3 regions of the Pseudomonas sp. Q12-87 genome follow, and region 1 is predicted to be linked to each of the others. Evidence: predicted binding sites of a transcription regulator. Region 1 holds the regulator's gene; each other region holds the start of a gene.
The links. The regulator FliA, encoded in region 1, starts transcription of late flagellar genes. The targets are predictions, from matches to a motif close to CTAAAGTTTNNNNNNNNNNNGCCGNTAA.

Region 1 (10,592 bases):
GAAATAGCTCGGTTATAAAGCGGGTGACGGAGAATTGACGGCACTCTGTCTTCCCGGCGACTTGACCGGGGCCGGTGCAGTTTGTGTGCCAGCACGCTTCAATGCCGCATCGGGTTTTGCATTGGCCGTACCGGTACCCGTCAGGCTGCGGCGGACGTCGAGGTTGCGCGACACCACCAGCACCACTCGCCGGTTGCGCGCGCGCCCCTCGACCGTAGCGTTGTTGGCCACCGGCTGGAACTCGCCATAGCCTACCGAGGCCAGGCGACCGGGGTTCACGCCCTGCATGGCGAGCATGCGGACGATGCTCGCCGAACGGGCCGAAGACAGCTCCCAGTTGGTCGGATACTGCGCGGTACGGATCGGCTGGTCGTCGGTAAAGCCTTCGACATGGATCGGGTTGTCGAATGGCTTCAGGATCGCCGCCACTTTGTCGACGATGTTGAAGGCCAGGTCGCTGGGCATGGCGTCACCACTGCCGAACAACAGGCTGGAATTGAGTTCGATCTCGACCCACAGTTCGTTGCCGCGTACCGTCATCTGGTTGGAGCTGATCAGGTCACCGAACGCGGCGCTGATGTCATCGGCAATGCTTTTCAACGGATCGCTGCCGCCGGCGATACCGGCATCGACCTGATCGGTGTCCTTGACCAGCGGCTTGGCCGGGGTCGTGCTCTTGGGCCGCTCATCGCCGATGGGAATGGGCTTGAGGGCATGATCGGAGTCGGTGAAGACGCCGATCAGCGCCTCGGAAATAACCTTGTACTTGCCTTCGTTGACCGACGAGATCGAATACATGACCACGAAAAAGGCAAACAGCAGCGTGATGAAGTCGGCGTAGGAAACCAGCCAACGTTCATGATTGACGTGTTCTTCAGTGTGCCTGCGACGTGCCATGTGCCATCTCCCCCATCAGTCCATGAAGCCCTGGAGCTTCAACTCAATGGAACGCGGGTTCTCGCCTTCGGCGATCGACAGGATCCCCTCCAGCAGCATTTCGCGATAGCGCGACTGGCGCAACGCGATGGACTTGAGCTTGGCGGCAATCGGCAGCAGCACCAGGTTGGCACTTGCCACACCATAGATCGTGGCCACGAACGCAACCGCGATGCCGCTGCCCAGTTGCGACGGATCGGCCAGGTTGCCCATGACATGGATCAGGCCCATCACCGCACCGATGATGCCGATGGTCGGCGCGTAGCCGCCCATGCTTTCGAATACCTTGGCCGCTTCGATGTCACGGCTCTCCTGGGTGTAGAAATCCACCTCCAGGATGCTGCGGATGGCTTCCGGCTCGGCGCCGTCCACCAGCAATTGCAGGCCTTTGCGCGAGTAATTGTCGGGTTCGGCATCGGCCACCCCTTCCAGGCCCAGCAAGCCTTCCTTGCGAGCGGTCAGGCTCCAGTTCACGACCCGATCGATACCGCCGGCCAGGTCGACCCGCGGCGGGAACAGGATCCAGATCAGCACCTGCATGGCGCGCTTGAACGCGCTCATCGGCGACTGCAGCAATGCAGCGCCGACGGTGCCACCGAGCACGATCAAGGCGGCCGGGCCGTTAGCCAACGCCCCCAGGTGACCGCCTTCCAGGTAGTTGCCGCCAATGATGGCGACGAACGCCATGATGATGCCAATCAGGCTGAGCACATCCATTACAGGCACGCCTCGACCAGGTGCCTGCCGATATCGTCCAACCCGTACACCGCGTCGGCAAGATCCGCTTTCACGATAGCCATCGGCATGCCGTAGATCACGCAGCTGGCTTCATCCTGGGCCCAGATCGCGCTGCCGCCCTGCTTGAGCAGGCGCGCGCCTTCGCGACCGTCGGCGCCCATGCCGGTGAGCACCACCGCCAGAACCTTGTCGCCGTAGGACTTGGCGGCGGAACCGAAAGTGATGTCCACACAAGGCTTGTAGTTCAGGCGCTCGTCACCCGGCAGGATTTTCACCGCGCCGCGGCCGTCGACCATCATCTGCTTGCCACCCGGCGCCAACAACGCCAGGCCCGGTCGCAGGATGTCGCCATCCTCGGCTTCCTTGACGCTGATGTTGCACAGCTTGTCCAGCCGCTCCGCGAACGCCTTGGTAAACGCCGCCGGCATGTGCTGGATCAGCACGATGGGGGCCGGGAAATTGGCCGGCAATTGGGTCAGGACCCGTTGCAGCGCCACCGGGCCACCCGTGGACGTACCGATGGCAACCAGCTTGTAGGCCTTGCGCTTGGGTGCCGGTGACGACGTGCTGGCGGGTGCCGGCGCCGGGCGAGCAGGCGCGGGGGCCGGAGCGCTGCGCACCGGTGCCGGATTGAAGCTGCTCGAGGAAACCGGGGTCGATACAGGGCTTGGCGCTGCAGCAGGTGCAGGCGTCGGTGCGCTGTAGGCGGAGACACGCCGGTTGCTGCGGGAAATGCTATGGACCTTTTCGCACAACAATTGCCGGACCTTGTCCGGATTGCGGGAAATGTCCTCAAAATTCTTCGGCAGGAAATCCACCGCCCCGGCGTCCAGCGCATCGAGGGTCACCCGGGCGCCTTCATGGGTCAGGGAGGAGAACATCAATACGGGGGTCGGGCAGCGCTGCATGATATGTCGCACTGCCGTGATGCCATCCATCATCGGCATCTCGTAGTCCATGGTGATCACGTCTGGCTTGAGGGCCAGCGCCTGATCGATCGCCTCTTTGCCGTTGGTCGCCGTACCGACGACCTGAATCGTTGTGTCAGCCGAAAGAATTTCCGAGACGCGGCGGCGGAAGAACCCCGAATCATCCACCACCAGGACTTTAACTACCATAAACACTCCGTTAGACGAGGCGCGGCTCTGGGCCACGCCTGTCTTGAATCAAATACGCCGTGCGGCGTAGCGCTTGAGCATGCTTGGCACATCGAGAATCAACGCGATGCGGCCGTCGCCGGTGATGGTGGCGCCGGACATGCCCGGGGTGCCTTGGAGCATCTTGCCCAACGGCTTGATGACCACTTCTTCCTGGCCCACCAACTGGTCGACGACAAAGCCGATCCGCTGGGTGCCCACCGAAAGGATCACCACATGGCCTTCGCCCTGTTCCACGTGAGCCGCAGAGCTGACCAGCCAGCGCTTGAGGTAGAACAACGGCAGTGCCTTGTCCCGCACGATCACCACTTCCTGGCCGTCCACCACGTTGGTGCGCGACAGGTCGAGGTGGAAAATCTCGTTGACGTTGACTAGCGGGAAGGCGAACGCCTGGTTGCCCAGCATCACCATCAGGGTTGGCATGATCGCCAGGGTCAGCGGGACCTTGATGACGATCTTCGAGCCCTTGCCCTTGGTCGAGTAGATGTTGATGGTGCCATTGAGCTGGGCGATCTTGGTTTTCACCACGTCCATGCCCACGCCACGTCCGGAGACGTCGGAAATTTCGGTCTTGGTCGAGAAGCCTGGTGCGAAGATCAGGTTAAAGCAATCCGACTCGCTGAGCCGGTCCGCCGCGTCCTTGTCCATCAGGCCTTTCTTCACGGCGATACCGCGCAGGACATCAGCGTCCATGCCCTTGCCGTCATCGGAGATGGACAACAGGATGTGGTCGCCTTCCTGTTCAGCCGACAGGATGACCTTGCCGCTGCGGGGCTTGCCCATCGCTTCGCGGTCAGCCGGCTCTTCGATACCGTGGTCGACCGAGTTGCGCACCAAGTGGACCAATGGGTCGGCCAGGGCCTCGACAAGGTTCTTGTCCAGGTCGGTCTCTTCGCCCACCAGTTCCAGATTGATTTCTTTCTTGAGCTGGCGAGCCAGGTCACGAACCAGGCGCGGGAAGCGCCCGAAGACTTTCTTGATCGGCTGCATCCGCGTCTTCATGACGGCGGTCTGCAGGTCGGCCGTGACCACGTCGAGGTTCGACACGGCCTTGGACATGGCTTCGTCCTGGCTGTTGAGGCCCAGGCGAACCAGGCGGTTACGCACCAGCACCAGTTCGCCGACCATGTTCATGATCTCGTCCAGGCGCGCAGTGTCGACCCGCACAGTGGTCTCGGCTTCGCTGGCGGGTTTTTCCGCCGGCGCAGCCGCAGGGGCACGGGCCGGCGCCGGGGCAGCTGCAGCGGCAGGCTTGGGGGCCTCGGCTTTCGGCTCCGGTGCCTTGGCGGCGGGTTTAGGCGCTGCCTTGGCCGCGGGTGCGACGGTGGCGGCGGGCGCAACAGAAGCCGTACCGACTTCGCTGAACTTGCCTTTGCCGTGCAGCTCGTCGAGCAGCGACTCGAATTCGTGGTCGCTGATCAGGTCGCTGCCGGCCGCAGCAGCGGCAGGCTTGGCCGGAGTCGGCGCGGAAGCGATGGCCGAATCCAGCGCGTCAACGGCAAAGGTGCCCTTGCCGTGCAACTGATCGAGCAGCGCTTCGAATTCATCATCGGTGATGTCGGAGTTGTCGCCGGCCGCTTTCGGCGCGGCTGGGGTCGCCGGGGCTGCCGCAGGAACGACGGCATCGACCGCGAACTGGCCCTTGCCATGCAACTGATCGAGCAGTGACTCGAACTCAGCGTCGGTGATTTCATCGCTGCCAGCAGCAGAGGCCGCCGGCGCAGCAGGGGCGACAGGAGCGGCTGGTGCCTCGGCCTCGGCCTTGACGGCGTTCAGCGAGTCCAGCAGTTGTTCGAATTCATTATCGGTGATGTCACCCGATGCTTCGGCGACCGGTTCTTCAACGATCGTCTCGACCACCGGTGCGGCGTCAGCCGATTGCGGCTCGGCCAGGCGCGACAGCGCGGCAAGCAACTCAGGGGTGGCCGGGGTAATCGGCGAGCGCTCACGCACTTCGCTGAACATGCTGTTGACCGCATCCAGCGCTTCAAGCACCACGTCCATCAATTCCGAATCGACGCGTCGCTCACCCTTGCGCAGGATGTCGAACACGTTTTCGGCAATGTGGCAGCACTCCACCAGCTCATTGAGCTGGAGGAAGCCGGCGCCTCCTTTTACAGTGTGGAAACCGCGAAAAATTGCATTGAGCAGATCTGCATCATCCGGTCGGCTTTCCAGCTCGACCAGTTGCTCAGACAGTTGCTCTAGAATCTCGCCGGCCTCAACCAGGAAATCCTGAAGGATCTCTTCATCGGCGCCGAAGCTCATTAGTGGCTGCTCCTAAAACAGGGCTAAAACTCAGAATCCAAGGCTGGACAGCAAATCGTCCACATCGTCCTGACCGGACATAACGTCTTCTCTTTTATCGGCATGAATCTGCGGACCTTCACCCTGAGAGAGATGTTTTTGTGGATCTTTTTCAGCAAGTATCGCTTCACGGTCGTGTTCGATGCCTGCAAAGCGGTCGACCTGGCTGGCCATCAACACCAGTTTGAGCAGATTGCTTTCCACTTCGGTGACCAGTTGGGTCACACGCTTGATTACCTGGCCTGTCAGGTCCTGATAGTCCTGGGCCAGCAGAATGTCATTGAGGTTGCTCGCCACCGCACGGTTCTCGGTGCTGCTGCGCGTCAGGAAACCGTCGACTCGACGGGCCAGTTCGCGAAACTCCTCGGCACCCACTTCGCGGCGCATGAAGCGGCCCCAGTCGGTGCTCAGGGCCTGGGCTTCTTCGCTCAGTCCATTGACCAACGGGGTAGCGCTTTCCACCAGGTCCATGGTGCGGTTGGCCGCGGCCTCGGTGAGCTTGACCACATAACCCAGGCGCTCGGTGGCGTCAGTGATCTGCGAGACTTCCTCGGCCTGCGGCATGTGCGGGTCGATCTGGAAATTGACGATCGCACTGTGCAGTTCACGGGTGAGCTTGCCGACTTCCTGGTACAGACCACGATCGCGGGTCTGGTTGAGCTCATGAATCATTTGAACCGCATCACCGAAGCGGCCCTTTTCAAGGCTGTCGACCAGTTCGCGGGCATGTTTTTTCAGGGTCGATTCGAAATCGCCCATTGAAGATTCGTTATCCATAGCTCCCCCGTGGCGCCGTTAACCGATGCGTTCAAAGATTTTTTCGATCTTCTCTTTCAACGCCTGGGCCGTGAAGGGTTTGACCACGTAGCCGTTCACACCGGCCTGGGCCGCTTCGATGATCTGCTCGCGCTTGGCTTCGGCGGTGACCATCAGCACCGGGAGGTGCTTGAGTTTTTCATCGGCGCGCACGTGGCGCAGCAAGTCGATACCGGTCATGCCGGGCATGTTCCAGTCAGTCACCAGAAAGTCGATGCTCCCGCTGTTGAGGACCGGGATGGCAGTAGTGCCATCGTCGGCCTCGACCGTGTTGGTGAACCCAAGGTCACGCAACAGGTTCTTAATGATCCGCCGCATCGTTGAGAAGTCATCAACGATGAGGATTTTCATGTTCTTGTCCAATTCGACCTCCAAGCAGTCTTAAACGCGTCCAGCACCTGAACGCGCCATTTCAATCAATCCGGCACAACACTCGACAACGGTACGGAGCACAACGAATGACGACTGGTACGGCGCACGCCATACCTGTCTTGCCATGTCTCCACACTGCCTGTCAGCGCGCTCGCCACTCCCCCAAACGCCCCCGCAAACGGGCCGCGCACTGGCTGTGTAACTGGCTGACCCGCGATTCGCTGACCCCCAGGACTTCACCGATTTCCTTGAGGTTCAGCTCTTCGTCGTAGTACAGCGCCAAGACCAGTCGCTCACGCTCCGGCAAATTGGCAATCGCATCCGCCAGCGCGCTCTGGAAACGCTCATCTTCCAGGTCACGCGACGGCTCCATGTGAGCACTCGCGCCGTCCTCGTGCAGTCCTTCGTGTTCGCCGTCCTGCAACAGGTCGTCGAAACTGAACAGGCGACTGCCCAAGGTATCGTTCAAAATCCCGTAATAATCATCGAGACTTAACTGGAGTTCGGCCGCAACCTCGTGATCTTTAGCGTCACGCCCGGTTTTAGCTTCAATTGCACGAATGGCATCACTGACCATGCGGGTATTGCGATGCACCGAACGCGGTGCCCAATCACCCTTGCGGACTTCATCGAGCATTGCGCCGCGAATGCGGATACCGGCATAGGTCTCGAAACTGGCACCCTTGCTCGCGTCATATTTGTTCGACACTTCAAGCAAACCGATCATGCCCGCCTGGATCAAGTCCTCGACCTGGACACTGGCCGGCAACCGGGCCAGCAAGTGATAGGCGATGCGCTTGACCAGGGGCGCGTAACGCTCGATCAGTTCGTATTGGGCGTCCCGTGCCGATTTCTTGTAGAGATGGTTGTAACCGCTGGCTGTCATAACACGGGCCCTGCTGTTTGTTGCACGAGACGCTCGACGAAAAATTCCAGATGCCCGCGTGGGTTGGCCGGCAGTGGCCAGGTATCGACCTTCTGGGCGATTGCCTTGAACGCCAGCGCGCATTTGGAACGTGGAAAGGCTTCATAGACGGCACGTTGCTTCTGGACAGCCTTACGTACGCTTTCGTCGTAAGGCACGGCGCCGACGTATTGTAGGGCGACGTCCAGGAAGCGATCCGTGACCTTTGTCAACTTGGCGAACAGGTTGCGTCCTTCCTGAGGGCTCTGGGCCATGTTGGCCAGGACACGGAAGCGGTTCATGCCGTAGTCGCGGTTCAATAACTTGATCAGGGCATAGGCGTCGGTGATGGACGTCGGCTCGTCGCAGACCACCAGCAATACCTCCTGGGCGGCGCGGACGAAACTGACGACCGAGTCGCCGATGCCGGCTGCGGTGTCGATCACCAGCACATCGAGGTTGTCCCCGATGTCGCTGAAGGCCTGGATCAGGCCCGCGTGCTGGGCCGGGGTCAGGTGAACCATGCTCTGGGTGCCGGAGGCTGCCGGCACGATGCGAATCCCGCCGGGCCCTTGCAAGAGCACATCGCGAAGTTCGCAACGGCCTTCGATGACGTCCGCCAGGGTGCGCTTGGGTGTGAGCCCCAGCAGCACGTCGACGTTCGCCAGGCCCAGGTCGGCGTCCAGCAGCATGACCCGTCGGCCAAGCTCTGCCAGAGCCAGGGACAAGTTCACTGACACGTTAGTCTTCCCGACGCCACCTTTGCCGCCGGTCACCGCGATCACCTGTACGGGATGCATGCTGCCCATGTTCGTTCTTTACCTTGTCTTACTTAGACGGAGGCCACATTACTGGCTGCGCGTTCACATACGGAACAATGCATGGCAGACCATCGATGTAGGTACAAAAAATATTCATGATTACCTCAGCCGACCTGCTTGGTCGGGCTGTGGTAGATATCAGCGAACATGTCAGCCATGGCTTCTTCGCTGGGTTCTTCCTGCATTTGCACACTCACGGCACGGCTGACCAGTTGATGACGGCGCGGCAGATGCAAATCATCCGGGATCCGCGGCCCGTCGGTCAGGTAAGCCACCGGCAGTTCATGGCCGATCGCCAGGCTCAACACCTCGCCCAGGCTTGCCGTTTCATCCAGCTTAGTCAGGATGCAGCCGGCCAGCCCGCAGCGCTTGTAGCTGTGGTATGCGGCGGTTAGAACCTGTTTCTGGCTGGTGGTTGCCAACACGAGATAATTTTTCGACTTGATACCACGCCCGGCCAGGCTTTCAAGCTGCATGCGCAGGGCCGGATCGCTGGCTTGCAGGCCGGCGGTATCGATCAGCACGACGCGCTTGCGCAGCAATGGCTCCAGCGCCTGGGCCAGGGATTGGCCCGGATCCACATGGGTCACCGACACATTGAGGATCCGGCCCAGGGTCTTGAGTTGCTCCTGGGCACCGATGCGGAAACTGTCCATGCTCACCAGGGCGATGCTCTGGGCGCCGTACTTGAGAACATAACGGGCGGCGAGCTTGGCCAAGGTGGTGGTCTTGCCCATGCCGGCAGGACCGACCATGGCAATCACACCGCCCTCTTCCAGCGGCTCGACTTCCGGTGTGGCAATCATGCGTGCCAGGTGCGCCAGCAACATGCGCCAGGCCTGGCGAGGCTCTTCGATGCCGTTGATCAGCGCCAGCAGGTCCCGGGACAACGGGCCGGACAGGCCGATGCGTTGCAGGCGACGCCACAGGTTGGCCTGGGCCGGACGGCTGCCTTGCAGCTGGTTCCAGGCCAGGGAGCCCAATTGAACTTCCATCAGTTCACGCAGGCTGTTGAGTTCGAAGCGCATCGAGTCCAGGGCACGCGGGTCGACACCACGGGCTGGCGCGGCCTGGGCCGGTGCAGCGCGACGCGGTTCGGCCGGGGCCGGTTCGATGAGTGGTTCAGCTGCGGTCAGCGGCAGGCCGGCGGTGAGCGGCTGGCCAGCGAACAATTGACGATTGGTGCCGGCAGCCTCGCCTTCACTGCTGCGCAGGCTCAATTCGGCCTGGGCGCTGGCGATGCGCGACTGGGTCTTGCGCAGCTCGTCCTCGAGTTCCATGTTCGGAACCCGCGGGGCCAGCGCCGACAATTTGTAATCCAGAGCCGCCGTCAGCTCGACACCGCCAGCGATCCGGCGATTGCCGATGATGGCTGCTTCAGCGCCCAGCTCGTCACGAACCAGCTTCATGGCCTGACGCATATCGGCGGCGAAAAAACGCTTCACTTGCATAAACCACTACCTCAGCCGTTGGGCCCTACTGTCGCAACGATGGTCACTTGCTTGTTGTCCGGTATTTCCTGGTACGCCAGCACGTGCAGCCCCGGGACCGCGAGGCGCCCGAATCGCGAGAGCATCGCGCGAATCGGACCGGCCACCAGCAGGATCACCGGTTGGCCTTGCATCTCTTGCCGTTGGGCTGCGTCGATCAGCGAACGCTGCAGCTTCTCGGCCATGCTTGGCTCCAGCAGGACACCCTCTTCCGAGCCTTGTCCTGCCTTCTGAAGACTATTGAGCAATATCTGTTCCAACCTTGGTTCCAGAGTGATCACAGGCAGCTCGGACTCAGTGCCTACAATGCTTTGGACGATTGCGCGGGAGACGCCGACGCGCACCGCCGCCACCATAGCGGCGGTATCTTGACTCTTGGAAGCGTTGTTGGCGATGGCTTCGGCGATGCTGCGGATGTCGCGCACCGGCACTTGCTCGGCCAGCAGCGCCTGAAGAATCTTGAGCAGTTGCGACAGCGAAAGCACACCCGGCACCAATTCTTCGGCCAGTTTCGGCGAGCCCTTGGCCAGTACTTGCAGCAATTGCTGGACTTCTTCGTGGCCAATCAGCTCGCTGGAGTGCTTGTAGAGGATCTGGTTCAAATGGGTTGCCACCACGGTACTGGCGTCCACTACGGTATAGCCGAGGGACTGGGCCTGGGCCCGCTGGCTGATTTCGATCCACACCGCTTCCAGGCCGAAAGCCGGATCCTTGGCGGTGATGCCGTTGAGCGTGCCGTAGACCTGCCCCGGGTTGATCGCCAGCTCGCGGTCCGGGTAGATCTCGGCCTCGGCCAGGATCACCCCCATCAGCGTCAGGCGATAGGCGCTCGGCGCCAGGTCGAGGTTGTCGCGGATATGGACCGTGGGCATCAGGAACCCCAGATCCTGGGACAGCTTCTTGCGCACGCCCTTGATCCGCGCCAGCAACTGGCCGCCCTGGTTGCGGTCGACCAAAGGAATCAGGCGGTAGCCGACTTCCAGGCCAATCATGTCGATCGGCGTCACGTCGTCCCAGCCCAGTTCCTTGGTTTCCATGGCGCGAGCCGGCG
Region 2 (10,592 bases), on a different contig from region 1:
CGGCGCCTCCCTGCGCCTGACCGAAGGCGCCGAGACCCTGTTCGCCGAACTCAAGCGCCTAGGCTACAAGACCGCCATCCTGTCCGGCGGCTTCACCTATTTCGCCAAGCAGCTACAAGCCAAGCTCGGCATCGATTACGTGTTCGCCAACGAGTTGGAAGTGGTGGACGGCAAGGTGACCGGCGTGGCCGTGGAGCCGATCGTTGACGCCCAGCGCAAAGCCGATCTGCTGCGTGAACTGGCGGCCAAGGAAGGCCTGCGCCTGGAGCAGACCATCGCCGTAGGCGACGGGGCGAATGATTTGCCGATGTTGGCGATAGCGGGCCTGGGCGTGGCGTTCCGGGCCAAGCCGCTGGTCAAGCAGTCGGCCAGGCAGGCGATCTCGACCCTGGGGCTGGATGGGGTCTTGTATCTGTTGGGGTTCAGGGATCGTGATGGGCAGCTCTGAGCCTTCCACCGATTTGGAGCGAACGTTTTTGTGGCGAGGGAGCTTGCTCCCGCTGGCCTGCGCAGCAGGCCCCAATGCGGTGAGCCTGACACACTGGGGGGGGGAGGGTTTAGGGCCGCTTCGCGGCCCAGCGGGAGCAAGCTCCCTCGCCACAAGGGGGTGTTTGGCTTACAGCGACCTCCACAACGAATCGAAATTTCCCTCAGGCTCGCTGCCCTCCCCGGCGGGGCCTGAATCCTCCGGGTGATAGGCAAACTGGTTGAAACTGTGGGTGCTGGTGACCCGCCGGTCCAGGCCGGCCCGGCGTTCTTCGCCGTTGGTCTTGATCAGCACCTGCTGGCCCTCCTGGAATGGCAGGCGAGGGGCGATCATGGTCGGGGGAAGGTCGATGGCGCTGATCTCGGGAAGCAATAACCCGCGCAGATAGTGGCCTTGTTCGTTTTCCTGGCGAACCAGTTGCAGCCCGCAAGGCTGGGCGTGCGGGGCGACCAGTTCGATGCCCATCTGCATGGTGCCGTTGCGCACCTGTCGAATCCAGCGCACCACCGCGATGCTCCAGGCTTCGTCGCTGGTATCCCGAATGCCGACCATTTCCCCCGCTTGCAGCTGTTCCGGCACTTCTTTTGGCCAGCCGAGGCAATAGCCGCCGGGGCTGTGGTTGATGATTGGCAAGTCATAGAGGGGAAAATGATGCTGGTTGTCGGAGGTGGTGCCGTCGTCATCGGACGGGCTCACCGGATATTCGATTTCCTCATAAGGCAGCAGGTCGCTTTCGCCGCTGGGGGCTGCGTCGAAGGCCTGGCTCCATTGATCGTTGGTCTTGCTCGGCCGGGCCTCGAAGCGTGCCTTGCGCGTGTTGGGGGTTTTCAGGAGTTCACTGAAAGAACGCTCGCCGCCAAGGTAGTAATGCAGCGCGCTCATGCCCACGCACAAGGTCAGCGTGCCGTTGCCCTCGGTGCGCTGGAAGCTGCGTTCGGCCGCTTCGCCCCAGGCGGCTTGCAGGTGATGCAAGGTGTCGGCGCTCATGCCGCCGGGCACTGGCAGGGTGGGGTCGGCCGGTTGTTCCAGGTGGATGGCGATGGCACGCACCAGCGGCTGTGGATCAAAGCCCTGCAAGGTTGGCTGTTGCTCGGCCCTGAACTTGGAGCGATAGCGTGGCCCGACATCCAGTTGCGGAGCGACGGCGAACAGGCTGGTGGCCGTGGCGGCAGGGTCCAGCTTGACCCAATGGCTCCAGGATTCCAGCGCCTCGGCCAGTCGCGCGATCTGGTTCTGGCGTAACTGATTACTGCGTGAGGCGCCCAGCAGCAGGGCGACGGCGTAGGTTTGCTCGGCGTTCAACTGATGGACCTGGCTAGCCAGTTCGTCACCGACATTCAAATGCTGAAGTCGGAGTTGGCAGGCGATCCGGTACAACTGGTGCAAATCGAGCCACAACCCTTCAGGCACGGGACTGTACAACTGGCCGGCCCGCAGCAGCGGGCCGTTGAGCGCATGGATCGCCCGTTGCAATGCGGTACTCAGCACCCGGGCCCGGTCCTTGGTGAACTTCGCAGCGATGCGCGCCACGATCTGCTTGTAGCCCATGGCCAATTGGGTTTGCAGGGCCTGGCACAGGTTGGCGATTTTGCGCGAGCGGTCATCCAGCACGATGGCCTGTTGCAGAAAATGCCGTTCCAGGTGTTTGCAGACGTAATACACCTCGGGACGCAGCAGTTCGAGCAGTTGCAGACGGTTGTCGCTGGGGGTGAGCAGTTGGTTGAGTTCGCCAAGGGCCTGGTACAGCAACCGGGCGGTTTCGCCGATGTTGGCCTTGGGCAGGTTGGCGATCCAGCGCTTGAGGTCGCGTGGCGTGGCGTCGCAGAACGATAGGCGCGATTGCGTCGGGGTCAGGACGCGCAATAGCTGGAGAGGGCTGGTCTCATTCATGCCGTGGACGGGCTCCGGCCGAAAAATTGAAAAGGATCTTTCAACTCTAGCAGCTGTAGCCAAAAACGAAGGGCTCTATCCAGAGGCTGTGGCCCCTTGGGGGAGCGAGCAAGCTCGCTCCCCCAACAAGTTAATCGATGATTCAGCCCTTGGGCAGTGCCAGCCCCTGGCCCATCTGCACTGGCGAACCGGCCACCAGGTCGTCGGTCCATTTCACCTGGTCCGGCCCGAACAGCACGATGGCGGTCGAACCCAGCTTGAAGCGGCCCAGTTCGGCGCCTTTTTCCAGATGAATCGGCGCACGAGCGGCTTCGTCGTAGCGCAAGGTTTTCAGTTCGCGCTTGGGCGGTGTCACCAGTCCGGCCCAGACGGTTTCGATCGAGGCCACAATCATCGCGCCCACCAGCACCACGGCCATTGGCCCGCGCTCGGTGTCGAAGATGCACGCCACGCGCTCATTGCGGGCGAACAGCTCCGGAACATTTTCAGCGGTGGTCTGGTTGACCGAGAAAATTCGCCCAGGAATGTAGACCATTTCGCGCAAGGTGCCGGCCAGCGGCATGTGTACGCGGTGGTAGTCCTTGGGTGACAGATAGATCGTAGCGAAGTCGCCGCCCATGAACGGCGCTGCGTTGGCTGCATCGCCGCCCAGCAGTTCCAGCACACTGAAACTGTGGCCCTTGGCCTGGAACACCCGGCCGTGCTCGATCGGGCCGAGCTGGCTGACGGCGCCGTCGGCAGGGCTGAGGATCGCGCCGGGAGTTTCGTCCAGCGGGCGGGCGCCGTCTTTCAAGGCACGGGTGAAGAACGCGTTGAAGTGCTCGTAGGCTGTCAGGTCTTCGACCAAGGCCTGGGACATGTCAACCTGGTAACGCTTGGCGAACCACGCGGTAAAGGCATTCTTGAACCAGCGCACGCGACATTCGGCGATGCAGCCGGCCAGCCGCGACAGCAGGTGGTGAGGCAGCAGGTATTGAGAGAGGATGAACAAACGGTTTTTCATTAACTGTCCTTAAGAACCTTCAAAGCTCGATGGGCGTGTCAGGGTGGTTGCCCCATTCGCCCCAGGAACCGGCATAGCCTTTGACTCGCGGATAACCGAGCGCCTTGGCCACCAGATAGGTGAAGCCAGAGCGATGGTGAGTCTGGCAGTGGGTGATGATTTCTTTGTCAGGCGTGATGCCCAATCGTTCGAGGATCTGCGGCATGTCCTGGCGGATGCGCAGGTTGCGCGCCGGGTCCATGCCCGCCGTCCACTCGAAGTTGACCGCGCCGGGAATGTGGCCACCCCTGGCTGCGACGACTTTCTCGCCGGAATATTCCAACGGACCACGGGCATCCCAGATTGCCAGGTCGGTGGCACCGAGCCGGCTTTGCAGGTATTCGCGGGTGGCGGTGGGTTCGTCGTGCAGCGTCAGGCTCACCGGGGCTGCGCCGGGCGCCGGCACTTCAGTGGAGACCGGCAGGCCTTCGTCCAGCCACGACAGCAGGCCGCCGTCGAGGTAGTGATAGTTGCGATGCCCGATCACGTCCAGCAACCAGATGAACCGCCCGGCCCAGCCGCCGCCTTCGTCGTCATAGACCACATAGACCGCATCCGGATGGTGCCCGAGTTCGCTGAACAGCGCTTCAAGATCGGCTTTTGCCGGCAGCAGGCCCGGCGCCGGAGGTTGGCCCAGCTGGGTTCGCTTGGGATCGACGAAGCGTGCGCCAGGGATGTGCCCGGTGCTGTAGCGGGCGGCGCTGGTCAGGTCCACCAGAATCAGTTCGCGGGCGTCGAGGCGCGGCAGCAGCGTGCTTGGCTCGATCACCAACGGCAAGCCAGAGAAGTCAGGCATGTGAGGTCTCCAGAGGCGCAAAGGGAAAGGATTGTAGCAAGTTCAGCGACCGCGGTTGGTAAAGGTATGCAGTGCCCGTTCGATGCACTGCACGGTTTTGCCGAAGGCTTGCACGGTCACGTCCGAGAACGGCCCACCGCCCTGGTCCGCTGCTACCAGCATGATCACCCGACCATTGCAGGTCAGCGAGCGCAACAGCAGATGTTCACCCCGGAACAGGGCGCGCAGCCCCGGTGGCAGCAATGCCGAGAACTGGGCATTGTTGTCCGGGTTCAGGCGAACCTGGGCCTGCTGGGCCAGCAATCGCTGCAAGACCTTGCTCTGGCTGATGGAAAAGCTCATGGCCGCAGCTTCCTGGGGCAGGCCGGCGGTCTGGTGCACGCGCACGCTGGTCTGGCTGCGGTCGGGCATCAGGATCATCACCCGGCGCATGCCGCAAGCCACCAGCGTGTCCCGGGCCGAGGTGGTCAAGTGCATGGCATTGCTGAAGGGGCTCGGTTCCACCAGCAGCGCAGCGCATTGTTTGCGCCACTGGGTCAGGTCTTCGCTGCTGGGCGGGGCCGCCGGCAGCAAGCCTGGGTGGATGCGGTGGCTGTTCCAGGGCCAGATCAGCGCCACGGCCGGGTGCCAGAGGTCTGGCATAGCGTCATTGCGGGCGCTGGTGACGGCCTGTTGATGCATTTGCTGCTGGATTTCATCCATGGGCATTTGCAGATACAAGCTGGTCAGGTATTGCCAGCGCAGACAGTGGGGGCTATTCCACGCCTGCTGCGCCGAAAGCGCCAGGCCGTTGGCCAACAGCACGGTGTTGGCCGGCTGATTGAGCCAGCGCCGCAGGGTTGGGTCGTCGTCCAGCCGATTCTGCTGGCGCAAGGGATGTTCGCTGTCGCGGGCGATGCGCAGCACTTGCACCAGTTCGCGGCGCTCATTGATCAACAGGCGGTAGCCTTGCATCACCCAGATCGGCAGCCGCCAGGTCTCCACCAGTGCGAGGCAGATCTTCAGCAGGCTGACGCCGAACAGTTCGCGCTCTACCTGGCGGGCGGACTGGCCTTTGTGGATGACCCGCAATTCCCATTCCCCGAGCAATCGCGGGTGTGTCAGGGCCAGCGGCCAGAGCGGCGAGAGGAACAACAGGCTGCCCCAGTGGATGTCTTGCCACAGTCGCGCCAGGCGGCTCGCGAAAAAACCATTGGCCTGTTGCGTGGCGTGCTGGCTGATCAGTTGCAATTGACGCAGGGCGACGGGTATTTCCCGCCCCGGCAGCGAGGGCAGGCGGGCGAGCAATTCTTCGGTGCGCTTGAGGCCCAGGCGGTTGAGGGCGACTTCGAGGTTTTCCGCAGGCTCGGCGAGGCTGCCATGGGTGTGGTGGTTGGCTTCGCGGATGACGCTCAGGGCCAAGGCAGGACTGTCCTGCATCAGCTCGGCGATATCGCGCAGCGACCGGCGGCTGTCGGCGAGGGCCTTGCAAACCAAGTCGTGACTGGCCTGGGGCACGGGCAGGTGCACGCCGTCGAGCAGCTTCACCCAACCTTGGAGCGTGGTCGGTCGTGGGGTTGGAACCTTCGTTTCGTATGTCATGGCTGGACGCGATCATCACATAGGGTATCTACGCCCGGAACGGGGCAAATTGGCTTTTCGCCTGAACTGGCTATAGTCTGGCGCAGTTTTGCCGATAAGTAGAAGAAGAGATTTTTCAGCTTCCGAATATGACCTTGAACCCGACTTAAATAAGTACTTTCTACCTATGGCTAAAATTATCGGCATCATTGTCGTGTTCGCGAGCGTGCTCGGCGGATACGTGCTCTCCCATGGCAAGATTGCCGCTTTGATCCAGCCCTTTGAGGTGATGATCATCGGCGGTGCGGCCCTCGGCGCATTCTTGCAGGCCAACCCCGGCTATATGACGATGCACGTGCTCAAGAAATCCCTGAGCATGTTCAGTTCGCGCTTCAGCCACACCTTCTACCTCGAGGTGTTGGGGCTGATCTACGAGATCCTCAATAAAAGCCGTCGCGAAGGCATGATGGCGATTGAGGGCGATATCGAAGACGCTGCCGCCAGCCCGATCTTCGCCAAGTACCCCACGGTGCTCAAGGACGCCCGCATGACGGCGTTCATCTGCGACTACCTGCGCATCATGTCGTCCGGCAACATGGCTCCCCATGAGCTTGAAGGCCTGTTCGACATGGAGCTCTACAGCCTCAAGGAAGACTTGGAACACCCTTCTCACGCGGTCAACGGCATCGCCGACGCCATGCCCGGTTTCGGTATCGTCGCGGCGGTACTGGGGATCGTGGTCACCATGGCTTCCCTGGGCGAGGGCGACCAGAAATCCATCGGCCTGCACGTGGGCGCGGCACTGGTCGGTACCTTCTTCGGTATTTTGGCCGCGTATGGCTTTTTCGGCCCGCTGGCCCATTCCCTGGCCCATGATGCCAAGGAAGAACTCAACGTCTACGAGGCCATCAAGGCTTCCCTGGTGGCCTCGGCCTCGGGCATGCCGCCGTCCCTGGCGGTGGAGTTCGGTCGCAAGGTCCTGTACCCGGCGCACCGTCCAAGCTTCGCCGAGTTGGAACAAGCAGTTCGCGGTCGTTAAGTTATGGAAAATAACCAGCCGATCATCATCAAGCGCGTCAAGCGCATAGCGGGCGGGCACCATGGTGGCGCCTGGAAAATTGCGTTCGCCGACTTCGCGACGGCAATGATGGCGTTCTTCCTGGTGCTGTGGCTGCTGTCCACCGCGACCCCGGAACAAAAAATCGCCATTGCCGGTTACTTCAAGGATCCGGTCGGCTTCTCCGAAAGCGGCACGCCTTACATCATTGACCTGGGCGGCTCGCCGACCCTGGCGCCGGACACGACCCTCAACCCGGAGGTCAAGTCCCAGCCCCAGCCCGACAAGGTCACGGTGGATACCGAGCAGGTCGAAGGCATGGCCGAGCAGGTCGAGCGCGAGCGTCTGGAGTTGCTGCTGCAAGAATTGCAGAACAAGGTCGAAGAGAACCCGCAACTGCAGAAATTCAAGGACCAGATCCTGTTCGAAATCACGCCGAACGGCCTGCGCATCCAAATCATGGACGCCGAGAATCGGCCGATGTTCGACTCCGGCAGCGCCCGTCTCAAGCCTTATTTCGAAGACATCCTGCTGGCCATGGCCGATACCATCAAGGCGGTGCCGAACAAGATCAGCATCAGTGGCCATACCGATGCCAAGCCTTATATCGGCAAGGGCGATTTCGGTAATTGGGAGTTGTCCGCCAACCGCGCCAACGCGGCACGTCGTGCGTTGGTGGCTGGCAGTTATCCGGACGAGCAGGTAGCGCGGGTGGTGGGTTATGCCTCCTCGGCGCTGTTCGATCGCAAGGACCCGTTCAACCCGGTCAATCGGCGTATCGATATCGTGGTGCTGACCAAGAAGGCTCAGCAGGCCATCGAAGGTTCGCAAACCAATGATCCGGCGCCCGACCCTGCCCAGGGCCAGGGTGCTCCGGGCGAGGCGCCGGCGACCCCTGGCGCTGCGGCCGATCCGAACGCCTTGCCGGCTGACCAACAGCCGGTGCCGGCCCATGAGTTGCGCGAGCGGCTGAACCTGTTCGACGATGCCGCGCCCAAGCCTGCCGGAACGCCTGGGCAGTGAGCCACAAAAAAGCCGACATCATTGTCGGCTTTTTTGTGAATCGCTGTTCAGTGAGGCGTGCCTGCCTTTGTGGCGAGGGAGCTTGCTCCCGCTCGGCTGCGAAGCAGTCGTAAACCGGCGGGCGCGGTGTGTCTGATGCTCCGCATTTGGCAGATTTTGGGGCTGCTCGCAGCCCAGCGGGAGCAAGCTCCCTCGCCACAATAGTGATCGGCTTCACATGGCATGCAGGTCAGTAAGTGCTTTCCGGCAAGCTGGCGATGATCGAGCGGTAGCTGTTCATTCGTTGCTGGTGCACGCGGCCTTCTTCCAAGGCCTTGAGCAGGGCGCAACCAGGTTCGCGGTCGTGCTTGCAGTCGCGGAAACGGCAGGTGCCGATCAGCTCGTTGAACTCGATGAACCCGGCTTCGACATCGGCCCGGCTGACATGGCCCAGGCCGAATTCACGGATGCCCGGGGAGTCGATCAGCTCGCCGCCACCGGGAAAGTGGAACAACCGTGCGGTAGTGGTGGTGTGGGTGCCTTGCCCGGACAGCTCGGACAACGGCCCGACACGGGTCTCGACTTCCGGCAGGAGGCTGTTGACCAGCGAAGACTTGCCGACACCGGACTGGCCGACGAACACGCTGATGCGTCCGTCCAACTGCTGTTGCAACTGTTCCATGCCGTTGCCGTGGTGGGCCGAAACTTCCAATACCGGGTAACCCAGGTCCCGATAGACCGACAGCAGGGCGTTCAGCGCCGGGGCGTTGTGCTCGTCGATCAGGTCGAATTTATTGAGCAGCAGCAATGGGCGGATGCCCGCGTGTTCGGCTGCCACCAGGTAGCGGTCGATCAGGTTGGCGTGGGGCTCGGGCAGCGGGGCGAACACGATGACGATCATGTCGACGTTGGCAGCCACGGGCTTGAGCTGGCCACGGCTGTCCGGACGGCACAGTTCCGTGTGGCGCGGCAGTTGCGCCACGATCACGCCGATGCCCTGGTTGCCGGCACGCCAGACGACCTGGTCGCCGGTGACCAGCGCGGGCAGGTTGGCGCGCAAGTGGCAGCGGAACACCTGGCCGGTCAGCTCGCCTTCGCGGGCCTCGACCTCGACCTGCACACCGAAGTGGGCGATCACCAGGCCGGTTTGTTCCGGCCCCAAGTCGCCGCCCTCGAGCGCCTCGACGGCACTGGATTCGCGTTTGGCGGCGCGGGCTGCGCGCTCGCCCTGGATCTTTTCGATGCGCCAGTTTTGACGACGATTGAGTTGGCGTTTGGCCATGGGTGTTCCGTATGAAGAGTGCAGCGATTAGGTAAAACGGTCGCGAGTTTAGCACGCCCAAGGGCCTGCCTAGGCTAAACTGCGCAGCTACGCTGAGGAGCTCCCCATGCAAAACCCGCAGAACCTGATCTGGATCGACCTGGAAATGACCGGTCTGAACCCGGACACCGACGTCATCATCGAAATGGCCACCATCGTCACCGACAGTGAACTGAACACCTTGGCCGAAGGCCCGGTGATTGCCATACATCACAGTGATGAAATCCTGGCTGGCATGGACGAGTGGAACACTCGCCAGCACGGCGGCTCCGGCCTGACCCAGCGAGTACGCGACAGCAAAATCAGCATGGCCGAGGCCGAGGCCCAGACCATCGCTTTTCTGGAGCAGTGGGTGCCCAAGGGCAAATCGCCGATCTGCGGCAACAGCATCTGCCAGGACCGGCGCTTTCTTTATACCCACATGAAAGCCCTGGAAAGCTATTTCCACTACCGCAACCTGGATGTCTCCACCCTCAAGGAACTCGCCGCGCGCTGGGCTCCCGACGTGCGTGACAGCTTCAAGAAGGGCGGCAGCCACCTGGCCCTGGACGACATTCGCGAGTCCATTGCCGAGTTGCAGCACTACCGCAAGCATTTCATCAAGTTCTGATTGCCCGGCGTGTTCTATGTGGAGAGGGAGCACGCTTGCTCTCCACGGGACGGTGCCCGGGCTAAGGCCGCTGCCATGCCCTCTTTTGGTGCCGGCCCAAACTGGCTAGACTGCGCGCCTTCCTGTAGGGACCGCCAACATGTTGCTGATGCTTTATCTGATCGCCATCACCGCCGAAGCCATGACCGGTGCCTTGTCTGCCGGGCGCCGTGGCATGGACTGGTTCGGCGTGGTGCTGATCGCCTGCATCACGGCCCTGGGTGGCGGCTCGGTGCGCGACGTGCTGCTCGGTCATTACCCGCTTACCTGGGTCAAGCACCCGGAATACCTGGTGCTGACCACAGCGGCGGCGATGTTGACGGTGTTCCTGGCGCGCTGGATGCGCCATCTGCGCTCGTTGTTCCTGGTCCTCGATGCGGTGGGCCTGGTGGCGTTCACGTTGATTGGCTGCATGACCGCCCTGGAAATGGGCCACGGCATGCTGGTGGCGTCGGTCAGCGGAGTGATCACCGGCGTGTTCGGCGGCATCCTGCGGGACATTTTCTGCAACGATATTCCGCTGATCTTTCGCCGTGAGCTCTACGCCAGCGTCTCGTTTGCAGCGGCGTGGTGCTATCTGCTCTGTGTCTACCTGCAACTGCCTAATGAACAGGCCATACTCATCACCTTGTTCGGCGGTTTCCTGCTGCGGCTCCTGGCGATCCGCTTTCACTGGGAAATGCCGAAGTTCGTTTACAACGACGAGGTCTGACGCTCGGCGTGTTGGCGCAACGCCCATTCCACATGTTCGCGCACCAGTTCTGAAGGATGGTCGCGCCGCGCTTGCA
Region 3 (10,592 bases), on a different contig from region 1:
GTACCGATACCCGTGTGGAATCGGAGCTGCTGACGGAGTGCCGCGCCTGTCTGAAACTGGTGGGCATGATGCCCGACACCGATGCGCGTTTTGCGCGTTATCAGAAACTGCGAAGCAAGGCATTTGGCGATGAATGACAGCGAACAGGCCCTCGATTTTTCCACGGTGATCGCGTCTACCGTGCACGACATGAAGAACTCCCTGACCTTGCTCATGCAGACCCATGGGCAGTGGCTGGAGCGTTTGCCGGCGCCTGAGCGCCAGTCCTCGGAGCAGGGCGTCATCGAGTTCGAGTTCGCCCATCTCAATAGCTTGCTGGTGCAACTGCTGGGGCTGTACAAGCTCGGTGTCAACCAGTTGCCGCTGCATCCGGCCTACCATGAGCTGGACGACTTTATCGAGGCGCAGCTGGCCGGGCATCAGGACGTGTTTCGCAGCCGTGGAATCATGGCCACTTACGAAGTCGATCCGCTTAGCCCACTGGGCTTTTTCGACCGCGAGCTGATCGCCTCGGTGCTCGACAACAGCATCAACAACGCCATTCGCCACGCGCGCCAGGCCTTGTTGATCAGTGTGAGCGATGAGGCCGGGCAGTTGGTGCTGACCATCAACGACGATGGCGAAGGCTACCCGGCCGAGATGATCGAGCGTCAGGCCGAATATGTGCAGGGCATCAACCATAGCAGCGGTAGCACCGGACTTGGCTTGTACTTCGCTGCGCGGATCGCCGGGCTGCATCAGCGCGGCGGTGTGTGCGGGCGGACGGAAATTGCCAATGGCGGTGTGTTGGGTGGAGGCGTGTTCCGGCTTTACCTGCCCTGAGCACGGTCGTATTGCGTAGGATTTTAATTGCCTCCGGGTGCTTGATATTCCGAACAGCCGAAGCCTATTTTGTACGGGTTGCCGTTCGCGGCTCGCACATAACAAGGATTGCGTCATGACGACCGATGGCCAGCGTTCACTCGCGCAGCGACTGACGGGCATTGATGAGATTGAGTGTGTCACGCCGGATTTGAACGGCGTGCCGCGAGGCAAGGTAATGACCGCGGAGGGTTTCCTCGAGGGCCGGCGATTGCAGCTGGCGCGGGGTGTGCTGCTGCAATGCATCATGGGCGGTTATCCACCGTCGCGTTTCTACGGCAGCGATGACGGTGACCTGGCGCTGGTGGCGGACCCGAAGCAGATCCACCGCCTGCCCTGGAGCCAGCAGCCACGCGCCCTGGCGATTTGCGATGCGGACGAGCTGACCGGTGAAAGCTCGGCCCTTTCGACGCGCGGCCAGCTCAAGGCGGTTGTCGCTCGCTACGCCGCAATGGGCCTGGCGCCGGTCGTCGCCACTGAGCTTGAGTTCTTCGTGTTCGCTCCCAATCCTGACCCGACCCAACCGTTCCAGCCGCCCCTGGGCCTGGACGGGCGGCGCGAGGACGGCCATTCGGCGTTCAGCATCAGTTCCAACAATGGCCTGCGCCCGTTTTTCAATGAAGTCTACGAATGCATGGCGGCGCTGGGCTTGCCGCGTGACACGTTCATGCATGAAATGGGCGTGAGCCAGTTCGAGATCAACCTGCTTCACGGCGACCCTTTGTTGCTGGCCGACCAGACCTTCCTGTTCAAGCACCTGCTCAAGGAAGTGGCGCTCAAGCACGGCCTGACGGTGGTCTGCATGGCCAAGCCACTGGCCCATACCCCGGGCAGTTCGATGCACATCCACCAGAGCGTTGTCGAATCGGTGAGCGGCCGCAATGTGTTCAGCGACGAGGCGGGCGAGCCGACGGCGGCCTTCCGGCATTTCATCGGTGGGCAACAGGCCTGTCTCGCGGATTTCACTGCGTTGTTCGCGCCGAACGTGAATTCCTACCAGCGCCTGTGCCATCCGTTTGCATCGCCGAATAACGCCTGTTGGTCTTATGACAATCGTTCGGCCGGCTTGCGAATCCCCGCGAGTTCGCCAGTGGCCCGTCGGGTCGAGAACCGCTTGCCCGGGGCTGATGCCAACCCCTACCTGGCGATTGCCGCCAGCCTGGCCGCCGGGCTCTACGGCATCGAGCATCACTTGGAGCCGAGCGCCGCGATCCAGGGCGAATTCCAAGTGCCGGATAATCTTTCCCTGCCATGTACCTTACATGCTGCCCTTGAGCGTCTGAAGCGTAGTCAACTGGCGAAGGAACTGTTCGGTGCGGAGTTCATCGAAGGCTACATCGCTTCAAAAACCCTGGAACTGACCAGTTTCTTTGATGAAATCACTCCCTGGGAGCGGCGTGTTCTAGCGGCCCAGGCATAACGAACCGTCGCATTCGGGCTATCTTTCAAGATAGCCCTTACTCAACTCAAGGAGCCGCTCGGAACGTCGATGCGCCAAATCTGGAAACCTTTTCGAGCGCTTTATTTCGCCTCGCTGATGATGTTGATCGGCTCGGGCCTCCTGAGTACTTACCTGGCCTTGCGCCTGGCCGCCGACCATGTGGACAGCCTCTGGGTCGGTGCGCTGATGGCGGCCAACTATTTCGGCCTGGTACTGGGCGGCAAGATCGGCCACCGGCTGATTGCCCGCGTCGGACATATCCGTGCCTATTCGGCCTGCGCCGGGATCGTCGGTGCCGCGGTGCTGGGCCACGGTCTGGTGGACTGGCTGCCGGCGTGGATCGTGCTGCGGATGATTGTCGGCCTCGGCATGATGTGCCAATACATGGTCATCGAGAGCTGGCTCAACGAACAGGCCGACGCCAAGCAGCGCGGCGCGGTATTCAGCGGCTACATGATCGCCTCGTACTTGGGGCTGGTGCTGGGGCAGCTGATTCTGGTCATGCATCCGGCCCTGGGCCTGGAGCTGTTGATGCTGGTGGCGCTGTGTTTCGCCCTGTGCCTGGTCCCGGTGACGCTGACGCGGCGGATTCACCCGGCGCCGTTGCATCCGGCGCCGATGGAGCCGCGCTTTTTTATCAAGCGTGTGCCGCAGTCGTTGAGTACGGTGTTGGGCGCGGGGCTGATCGTCGGTTCGTTCTATGGCCTGGCACCGCTGTACGCGTCTCAGCAGGGGCTATCGACCGAGCAGGTGGGTCTGTTCATGGGTAGCTGCATTTTTGCCGGCTTGCTGGTGCAGTGGCCGCTGGGCTGGCTGTCCGACCGTTACGACCGGGCACTGCTGATCCGTTGCTTTGCGCTGTGCCTGGCAGTCTGTGCCTTGCCGCTGGCGATCCTGCCGCAGGTGCCCTTGGAGGTGCTGTTCGTCGCCGGGTTCTTCTGTTCGCTGGTCCAGTTCTGCCTGTATCCGCTGGCAGTGGCTTTTTCCAACGACCACGTAGAAGGTGATCGGCGGGTGTCGCTGACGGCAATGCTGCTGGTGACTTATGGCGTTGGCGCCAGCATTGGGCCGTTGGCCGCAGGGGTGCTGATGAAACTGTTCGGCAGTCAGATGCTGTATGGTTTTTTTGCCTTCTTCGCGCTGGTGCTGGTATGGCGGATCCGGCCGAAAGCGGTGACCAATCTGCACCAGGTCGACGATGCACCGCTGCATCACGTCGCCATGCCAGACAACATGACCAGTTCACCTTTGGTGGCGTGTCTCGATCCACGGGTTGACGAACAGGTCGTGCAGGAGCAGATGCAGGCCTCGCCCAGCCCGGACGTCGAGCCGGAGCCGGAGCTGGAACCGGTCACCGAGGGGGCTGCGGACGAGCCGCCACCCTCCGATTTCACTCAGGCCAGGCCTTAAGCGGGCATAAAAAAACGGGCAATCCCTTCGCGAGGATTGCCCGTTTTTTCATGTGCTCGGAAATCAGAGGTCGTCTTTATCGAAACGACGGGCTTCACGCTGGAGCTGGTAGACAAAACGCTCGACCTGTCGTTGCACCAGGCCGCTGATGTTGTGGAAGCGAACGCCGGCGAAGGTGGTGTTGAATCGCTCTTCAAAATGCAGGTAACGCAGCTCGACCGGCGCGGTCATGTTGCCAAAGGGCAGGGCGGCGATGAAACGCTCGTAGACCTGGCCCAATTGCAGGCGTTCGGTAATGTCGCCGTCAAAGCGCAGCTTGCAACCGGTGGCGGAAATATCCAGCAGCTTACCGTTTACCGCCGACTTGAGCTTATCGCCACCGAGCTCGACGTTCACCAGTTGCGCCAGCTTCAGGGCAGCGCGGAAGGCGTTGCGACGCTGGTGGTAAACCACTTCGTCGGGCAGGGCGCCGCGGTAGCAGCGACCGTCGCTGGATTCCTTGATGGTGAACGGGCCGTTGCCGTCCCACGCGATGCGCACGCCGTCATGGAAACCCTCGACCCGAAACGGCTCGCCCGCCTGCAGGAAGCGCTCGCCATCCCTGGGGATCATTTCATCCAGGGCGATGGTGTTGTTGTCGCGATCGATATCCACCAGGTAGCTTTGGAAGCGCTGGGTGCGTTCATGGAAGGTAATGATCAGCGGGTCGTGGCTATCTTGAAGCATCCGCAGGTTGCCGGCGATTTCCAGGGGCGTCGAGAGGACCTTGGGGGGCTGCGGAGCATCATCCGCGCTTGAGTCGTTGAACACGGTGGGTCAATCTCCAGGCAAAATACGACTACGAATAGCCAGCATTTTGCCAGCATGTATCGCGCGTTGATAGTGCGCAGCCATGGTTCGTTTCATGCCTGGCTGAGGGGGCGTTGCTTGACCATGTTGGCGGTCGAGCCGCGAGCATCATACAGCGTAGGAACTTCGCCGCCATTGAGGATGCGCAACTGATTGGCGGTGGCGGCCTGCTGCATCTGGATCGACTGGCCGTTGCGCACGTTGGTGGCCTGGCACTGGGCGAGCAGGTCATTGAGCACTGCGCTCTGGGACAGCAACTGATCGCCAATCGACGACTGGCTCGCCAACTGTTCGAGGCCGTCGTGGTTGGCGGGCAGTTTAAGGCTGGCGAGAATCTCGCTGCGCTTGCGGCCATGCTGGTCGAGCAAGATGATCAGTGCCTGTTTTTGCGCCAGGATGTTTTCCAGCAGCGGCATGTCGCGACCGTGCAGGGCCAGGGATTCGGCCCGCAATAATTCCAGCAGTTGTTGCGCTGGAACAAAGTCATCGGTGATCAATTGCAATAAAGTCGAGTCGTGCATGGCTGGCCTTGGGTCTTAAGCGTCCAAAAGCCTGGCGCAGGCGGCAGCCTAGCGCTGGGCTTCGAAGTTGAGCAGTTTGCTGGCTACGCGGTTGCTGTCGACTTTATAGCTGCCATCGGCGATGGCTGCTTTCAACTCGGCCACGCGGGCGTTGTCGACGATAGGTTGATCGCGCAGCTTGTCAGTGACCTTCTGCAACTGCTGAGCCTCATTGCTGAGGTGTACGGACTCTCCGTTGCTGACCTGTTCGGCTGGCGTAGGCAGCGGCGCAGATTTGTCGGCTTCTTTGCTCGCGTTGGTACGCGTAGTGCCTGTCAACGGTGAAGAGCTGTTCAAACGGTTGAAATCGATGACCATGGTAAAAAACCTCTGGGTATTTGGACGCTTGCCATGTTTTCGGCCATTCCCAAAAAAACTTTAGGCTCATTTATTCAATGAACGTGCGCACGTCTGCGCTTGCCTTTGCGTAAGGCACAGTCTAGGGAACGTCGGGTCCAAGCGCCAGCTTTCTACCGTCTCTACCGGGGCTCTACCGGGTCACTACATCGCCACCTCCACCTGGCCGGGGGCTATTACCTGCGCCTTGATAACCCGTTGGGAATTGAGGTTTTTCACACGAATCTGCTCACGCATGCCACCGTTGGACAGGGCCTCGCCCGGCATCCGCACGGCCAGGGTACCGCTGCGGGCTGTAATCACGACCTGATCGCCCTTGCGGACCACCTCGGCCTGCTCCAGATGCACGAGCGTCACGATCTGATCGGCGACCATTGGTCGGACAAGTTTCTGTCCGATGGCCTGATCCACCGACGTCAGGAATCCCTGGGTGATCTGGCTGATGTCCCGTTCACGCAGCGTTACATCCTGAGGCTCGACGATCCCGGCCCGCTTGAGCGGACGAGTGGTGGTCACGATTTCCCGGAACAGGCGCACTTGAGCGGGCACGAACACCGTCCAGGGCGCGGCGCTGTCGCAACGAACCTTCACCGTGACGCGGCCCAGGGGCCTGGCAGGGCTCTCCAGGGACGCAGTCAATTCCTTGTCGCACATCGGCATGCGCAGGCGCGGATCGAGCTGGTTGACTTCGATTTCGTAACGACCTTCGGTTTGACTGGTTGCCAGATAGTCTTCTACGGTGAATTCAAGAAAGCCCTGAGTGACGCCGATAAGGAGATCAGGCAAGGTGACCGGAGCATCGGCACGGGCAAAGCCGCCCGATGCGAGCAGACTGGCAGCCAGCAGTGCACCGAGCCAGTGGCGGCAGCGAGTGGTCAGGCGTCGAGAAAATGTCGTTTGTGCGTTCATGCCGGTTGAATAGCAAGCCCCGTGCCGTTTAGTGATGAATGCGCGTCGGACACATTAGCGTTACGTAGGAGTCAGGGCATGGCGGGAGTAATGGATTCGGTAAACCAGCGCACACAGCTGGTCGGTCAGAATCGCCTGGAGTTGTTGCTGTTCCGTCTCGACGGCCAGCAAATCTATGGGATCAACGTATTCAAGGTCCGGGAGGTGCTGCAATGCCCCAAGCTGACCCTGATGCCAAAGTCCAGTCCCGTCGTGTGCGGTGTGGCGAACATACGCGGAGCGACCATCCCGATTCTCGATCTGGCCATGGCGACCGGTTCCGGTCGTCTGCTGGACCAGAGCAATCCGTTTGTGATCATCACCGAGTACAACACCAAGACCCAGGGATTCCTGGTGCGCTCGGTGGAGCGCATCGTCAACATGAACTGGGAAGAAATCCATCCACCGCCCAAGGGCACCGGCCGCGATCACTACCTCACGGCAGTGACCCGGGTCGACAACCAGTTGGTGGAAATCATCGACGTGGAGAAGATCCTCGCCGAAGTGGCACCTACCCCGGAAACGATTTCCGTGGGTGTGGTGGATGCCGAAACCCAGCACAAGGCGGTTTCGCTGCGCGTACTGACCGTCGATGATTCTTCGGTGGCACGCAAGCAAGTGACCCGTTGCCTGCAAACGGTCGGCGTCGAAGTGGTGGCGTTGAATGACGGGCGTCAGGCGCTGGATTACCTGCAAAAGCTGGTCGCAGAGGGCAAGAAGCCCGAAGAAGAATTCTTGATGATGATCTCCGACATCGAGATGCCAGAGATGGACGGGTACACCCTGACATCGGAAATCCGCAGCGATCCGCGTATGCAAAAGTTGCATATCATCTTGCATACTTCATTGTCCGGGGTATTCAACCAGGCAATGGTCAAGAAAGTCGGCGCTGACGACTTCTTGGCGAAATTTCGGCCCGATGACCTGGCTTCGCGGGTCGTCGAGCGGATCAAGGCAGCAGAATAAAGGTCGGGCGCGTTGTGCGTCCGGCAAGTCAACACAATGAAAGAGGCGGTATCTTGTCTACGGGTAATTTGGATTTCGAACAGTTCCGGGTCTTCCTGGAAAAAGCCTGTGGCATCTTGCTTGGTGAAAACAAGCAATACCTGGTGTCGAGCCGTCTCAACAAGTTGATGGAACAACAGGGCCTCAAATCCTTGGGCGAACTGGTGCAGCGTATCCAGACGCAGCCGCGCAGCGGCTTGCGCGAGATGGTGGTGGATGCGATGACCACCAACGAAACCCTGTGGTTTCGCGACACCTACCCGTTCGAGGTGTTGAAGAACAAGGTGCTGCCGGCGGCCATCAAGGCCAGCCCGGGCCAACGCCTGCGGATCTGGTCGGCGGCCTGTTCGTCAGGGCAGGAACCCTATTCGCTGTCGATGTCCATTGATGAGTTCGAGCGGACCAACCTGGGCCAGCTGAAAGGTGGTGTACAAATCGTCGCCACCGACCTGTCCGGAACCATGCTCAACAACTGCAAGACCGGCGAGTACGACAGCCTGGCCATAGGCCGTGGCCTGTCGCCCGATCGCCTGCAACGTTACTTCGACCCGAAAGGGCCGGGTAAGTGGGTGGTCAAGGCGCCGATCAAGAGCCGGGTGGAGTTCCGCTCGTTCAACCTGCTGGACAGCTACGCCAGCCTGGGCAAGTTCGACATCGTGTTCTGCCGCAACGTCCTGATCTACTTCTCCGCCGAAGTGAAGAAGGACATCCTGTTGCGTATCCACAGCACGCTCAAGCCGGGCGGCTACCTGTTCCTTGGCGCTTCCGAAGCGTTGAATGGCTTGCCGGACCACTATCAAATGGTCCAGTGCAGTCCGGGGATTATTTACCAGGCGAAGTGATTGGCTTGGGTTGTCAAAAAAAAAAGCGGGAGTCCCAAAAGGCTCCCGTTTTTTTATGCGCGTTAGCCCGCGCCACCGTCCCCTGTGGGAGCGAGCTTGCTCGCGAATGCGGTGGCACATCCAAAACCGATGTAAATGACAGACCGCCATCGCGAGCAAGCTCGGTCCTACAATGGAGTGGAATTTGCTCCATGAAAGCGGCAGAAAAGCGGCAGGCAGCGGAAGCCAGTTGCCGCTTTTCTGGCATTGCCGCTTTGCCGATGCCCGCAAAGCCCCGGTTTACGGGCTTTTTGAAAATGGCACGACGCTTGCTTTATCGACTGCACGTACATTCTGGTCACCCAAAGGTTTCCGACATGAGCATCAGCTTCGATAAAGCGCTCGGTATCCACGAACAGGCCCTGAGCTTCCGCGCCCAGCGTGCCGAAGTCCTGGCCAACAACATCGCCAACGCCGACACCCCGAACTACAAGGCGCGGGACCTGGATTTCTCCAAAGTGCTCGCCGAGCAGAACGAGAAGACCAAGAACGGCACCTTCGCCCTGAACATGACCAATAGCCGTCATATCGAGGCCGAAGGCCTGGGCAACGGCGATGGATCGCTGATGTATCGCACGCCGATGCAGCCTTCGATCGACCAGAACACCGTGGATGCTCAACTGGAACAGTCCAACTACGCGGAAAACTCCGTGAACTTCCAGGCCAGCTTCACCCTGCTCAACAGCAAATTCAAAGGGCTGGTATCGGCCCTGCGTGGAGAATAAGCCATGTCGATAGCGAGCGTATTCAACATCGCCGGCAGTGCCATGAGTGCCCAGACCACTCGCCTGAACACCGTCGCCAGTAACATCGCCAACGCCGAGACCGTTTCCTCGAGCATCGACCAGACCTACCGCGCCCGCCATCCAGTGTTCGCCACCATGTTCCAGGGCGGCCAGTCCGGTGGCAGCGATTCGCTGTTCCAGCAGCAAGACGCGGCCGGTCAGGGCGTACAGGTGCTTGGCGTGGTCGAAGACCAGAGCAACCTCGAGGCGCGCTACGAGCCCAACCATCCGGCGGCGGACGCCAAGGGCTACGTCTACTACCCGAACGTCAACGTCGTCGAAGAAATGGCCGACATGATTTCCGCCAGTCGTTCGTTCCAGACCAACGCCGAAATGATGAACACCGCCAAAACCATGATGCAGAAGGTCCTGACCCTCGGTCAGTGATAAGGGGCGAGTCACATGAGCGTTACCAATACCACTGGCGGTTTGAGCCTCAACGAGATCCTTGCCAACTCTTCGGTCAAGACCAACACCACCACCGATGGCCTGGCCTCGGCAGCGGGCGCGGCGACCGGCAAGAAAGAGCTGGGCAAGGATGCGTTCCTGCAATTGCTGGTCACCCAGCTGAAAAACCAGAACCCGCTGGAGCCTCAGGACAACGGTGAATTCGTTGCCCAGTTGGCACAGTTCAGCAGCTTGGAAGGCATCACCACCCTCAACACCACCGTGAGCGGTATCGCCGGCAACTACAACTCGTCCCAGGCATTGCAGGCCTCGTCACTGGTAGGGCGCTCAGTCATCGCCCCGGGCGACAAGGCCGTGGTCGATACCTCCAAGAGCCTCAACGGCACGGTGGTGGTTCCGGCTTCGGTAGCCTCCGTCGCGGTCAAGATCGTCGATAAAGACGGCAAGACCGTCCGCACCATCGATTTGGGCACCCAGAAAGCCGGCAACTCCGCTTTCATCTGGGACGGCAAGAACGACGCGGGCACGGTTGTCGAGTCGGGTACATACACATTCGCGGCCTCGACCACCATCGACGGCAAGGCCACGTCGCTGATCACCAACCTGCCGGCAACGGTCAGCAGCGTGACGATCAGCCAGACGGGCGGTGAGCTGATGCTCAACCTGGCCGGGCTGGGCAGCATCGCCCTGTCCAAAGTACAAACTATTGGTATATAGAGCCGACTAACCGGCACAAGGAGTCAACATGTCTTTTAACATCGGCCTTAGCGGTCTCTATGCCGCCAACAAACAGCTGGACGTGACCGGTAACAACATCGCCAACGTGGCGACCACCGGCTTCAAATCGTCTCGCGCGGAATTCGAAGACGTCTACTCGGCCACCAAGCTGGGCTCGGGCAGCAAGACCGTCGGCAACGGCGTGCGCTTGGCCAACGTTTCCCAGCAGTTCGGCCAGGGTGATGTGAACAACACCGGCAACGTGCTGGACATGGGTATCCAAGGCCAGGGCTTCTTTGTCCTGGAAAACAACGGCTCCTTGAGCTACACCCGTGCCGGTACTTTCAAGACCGATAAAGACGGCTACGTC

Region 2: motA (flagellar motor stator protein MotA) is a predicted target of FliA. The motif match lies at 5,867-5,894, and genes of this name have one in related genera.
Region 3: flgM (flagellar biosynthesis anti-sigma factor FlgM) is a predicted target of FliA. The motif match lies at 5,476-5,503, and genes of this name have one in related genera.

Annotation. Positions count from the first base shown of each region.
Region 1 covers NZ_LHVI01000024.1:178,473-189,064, forward strand. Annotated here, with positions in the region: gene motD (flagellar motor protein MotD) at 13-897, opposite strand; gene AD663_RS19155 (flagellar motor protein) at 913-1,653, opposite strand; gene AD663_RS19160 (chemotaxis response regulator protein-glutamate methylesterase) at 1,653-2,792, opposite strand; gene AD663_RS19165 (chemotaxis protein CheA) at 2,841-5,099, opposite strand; gene AD663_RS19170 (protein phosphatase CheZ) at 5,130-5,915, opposite strand; gene AD663_RS19175 (chemotaxis response regulator CheY) at 5,934-6,305, opposite strand; gene fliA (RNA polymerase sigma factor FliA) at 6,469-7,212, opposite strand; gene fleN (flagellar synthesis regulator FleN) at 7,209-8,039, opposite strand; gene flhF (flagellar biosynthesis protein FlhF) at 8,156-9,502, opposite strand; gene flhA (flagellar biosynthesis protein FlhA) at 9,514-10,592, opposite strand, start outside.
Region 2 covers NZ_LHVI01000034.1:172,086-182,677, reverse strand. Annotated here, with positions in the region: gene serB (phosphoserine phosphatase SerB) at 1-448, shown strand, start outside; gene AD663_RS25265 (hypothetical protein) at 617-2,377, opposite strand; gene asd (archaetidylserine decarboxylase) at 2,520-3,380, opposite strand; gene AD663_RS25255 (rhodanese-like domain-containing protein) at 3,400-4,215, opposite strand; gene AD663_RS25250 (HDOD domain-containing protein) at 4,258-5,796, opposite strand; gene motA (flagellar motor stator protein MotA) at 5,963-6,814, shown strand; gene motB (flagellar motor protein MotB) at 6,818-7,855, shown strand; gene rsgA (small ribosomal subunit biogenesis GTPase RsgA) at 8,085-9,116, opposite strand; gene orn (oligoribonuclease) at 9,223-9,765, shown strand; gene AD663_RS25225 (trimeric intracellular cation channel family protein) at 9,905-10,516, shown strand; gene queG (tRNA epoxyqueuosine(34) reductase QueG) at 10,498-10,592, opposite strand, start outside.
Region 3 covers NZ_LHVI01000010.1:261,048-271,639, forward strand. Annotated here, with positions in the region: gene AD663_RS06040 (tetratricopeptide repeat-containing response regulator) at 1-137, shown strand, start outside; gene AD663_RS06045 (sensor histidine kinase KdpD) at 130-822, shown strand; gene AD663_RS06050 (glutamine synthetase family protein) at 1,040-2,281, shown strand; gene AD663_RS06055 (MFS transporter) at 2,351-3,712, shown strand; gene AD663_RS06060 (flagellar brake protein) at 3,776-4,522, opposite strand; gene AD663_RS06065 (flagella synthesis protein FlgN) at 4,615-5,082, opposite strand; gene flgM (flagellar biosynthesis anti-sigma factor FlgM) at 5,131-5,439, opposite strand; gene flgA (flagellar basal body P-ring formation chaperone FlgA) at 5,623-6,387, opposite strand; gene AD663_RS06080 (chemotaxis protein CheV) at 6,466-7,392, shown strand; gene cheR (protein-glutamate O-methyltransferase CheR) at 7,446-8,273, shown strand; gene flgB (flagellar basal body rod protein FlgB) at 8,630-9,037, shown strand; gene flgC (flagellar basal body rod protein FlgC) at 9,041-9,484, shown strand; gene flgD (flagellar hook assembly protein FlgD) at 9,500-10,222, shown strand; gene flgE (flagellar hook protein FlgE) at 10,251-10,592, shown strand, end outside.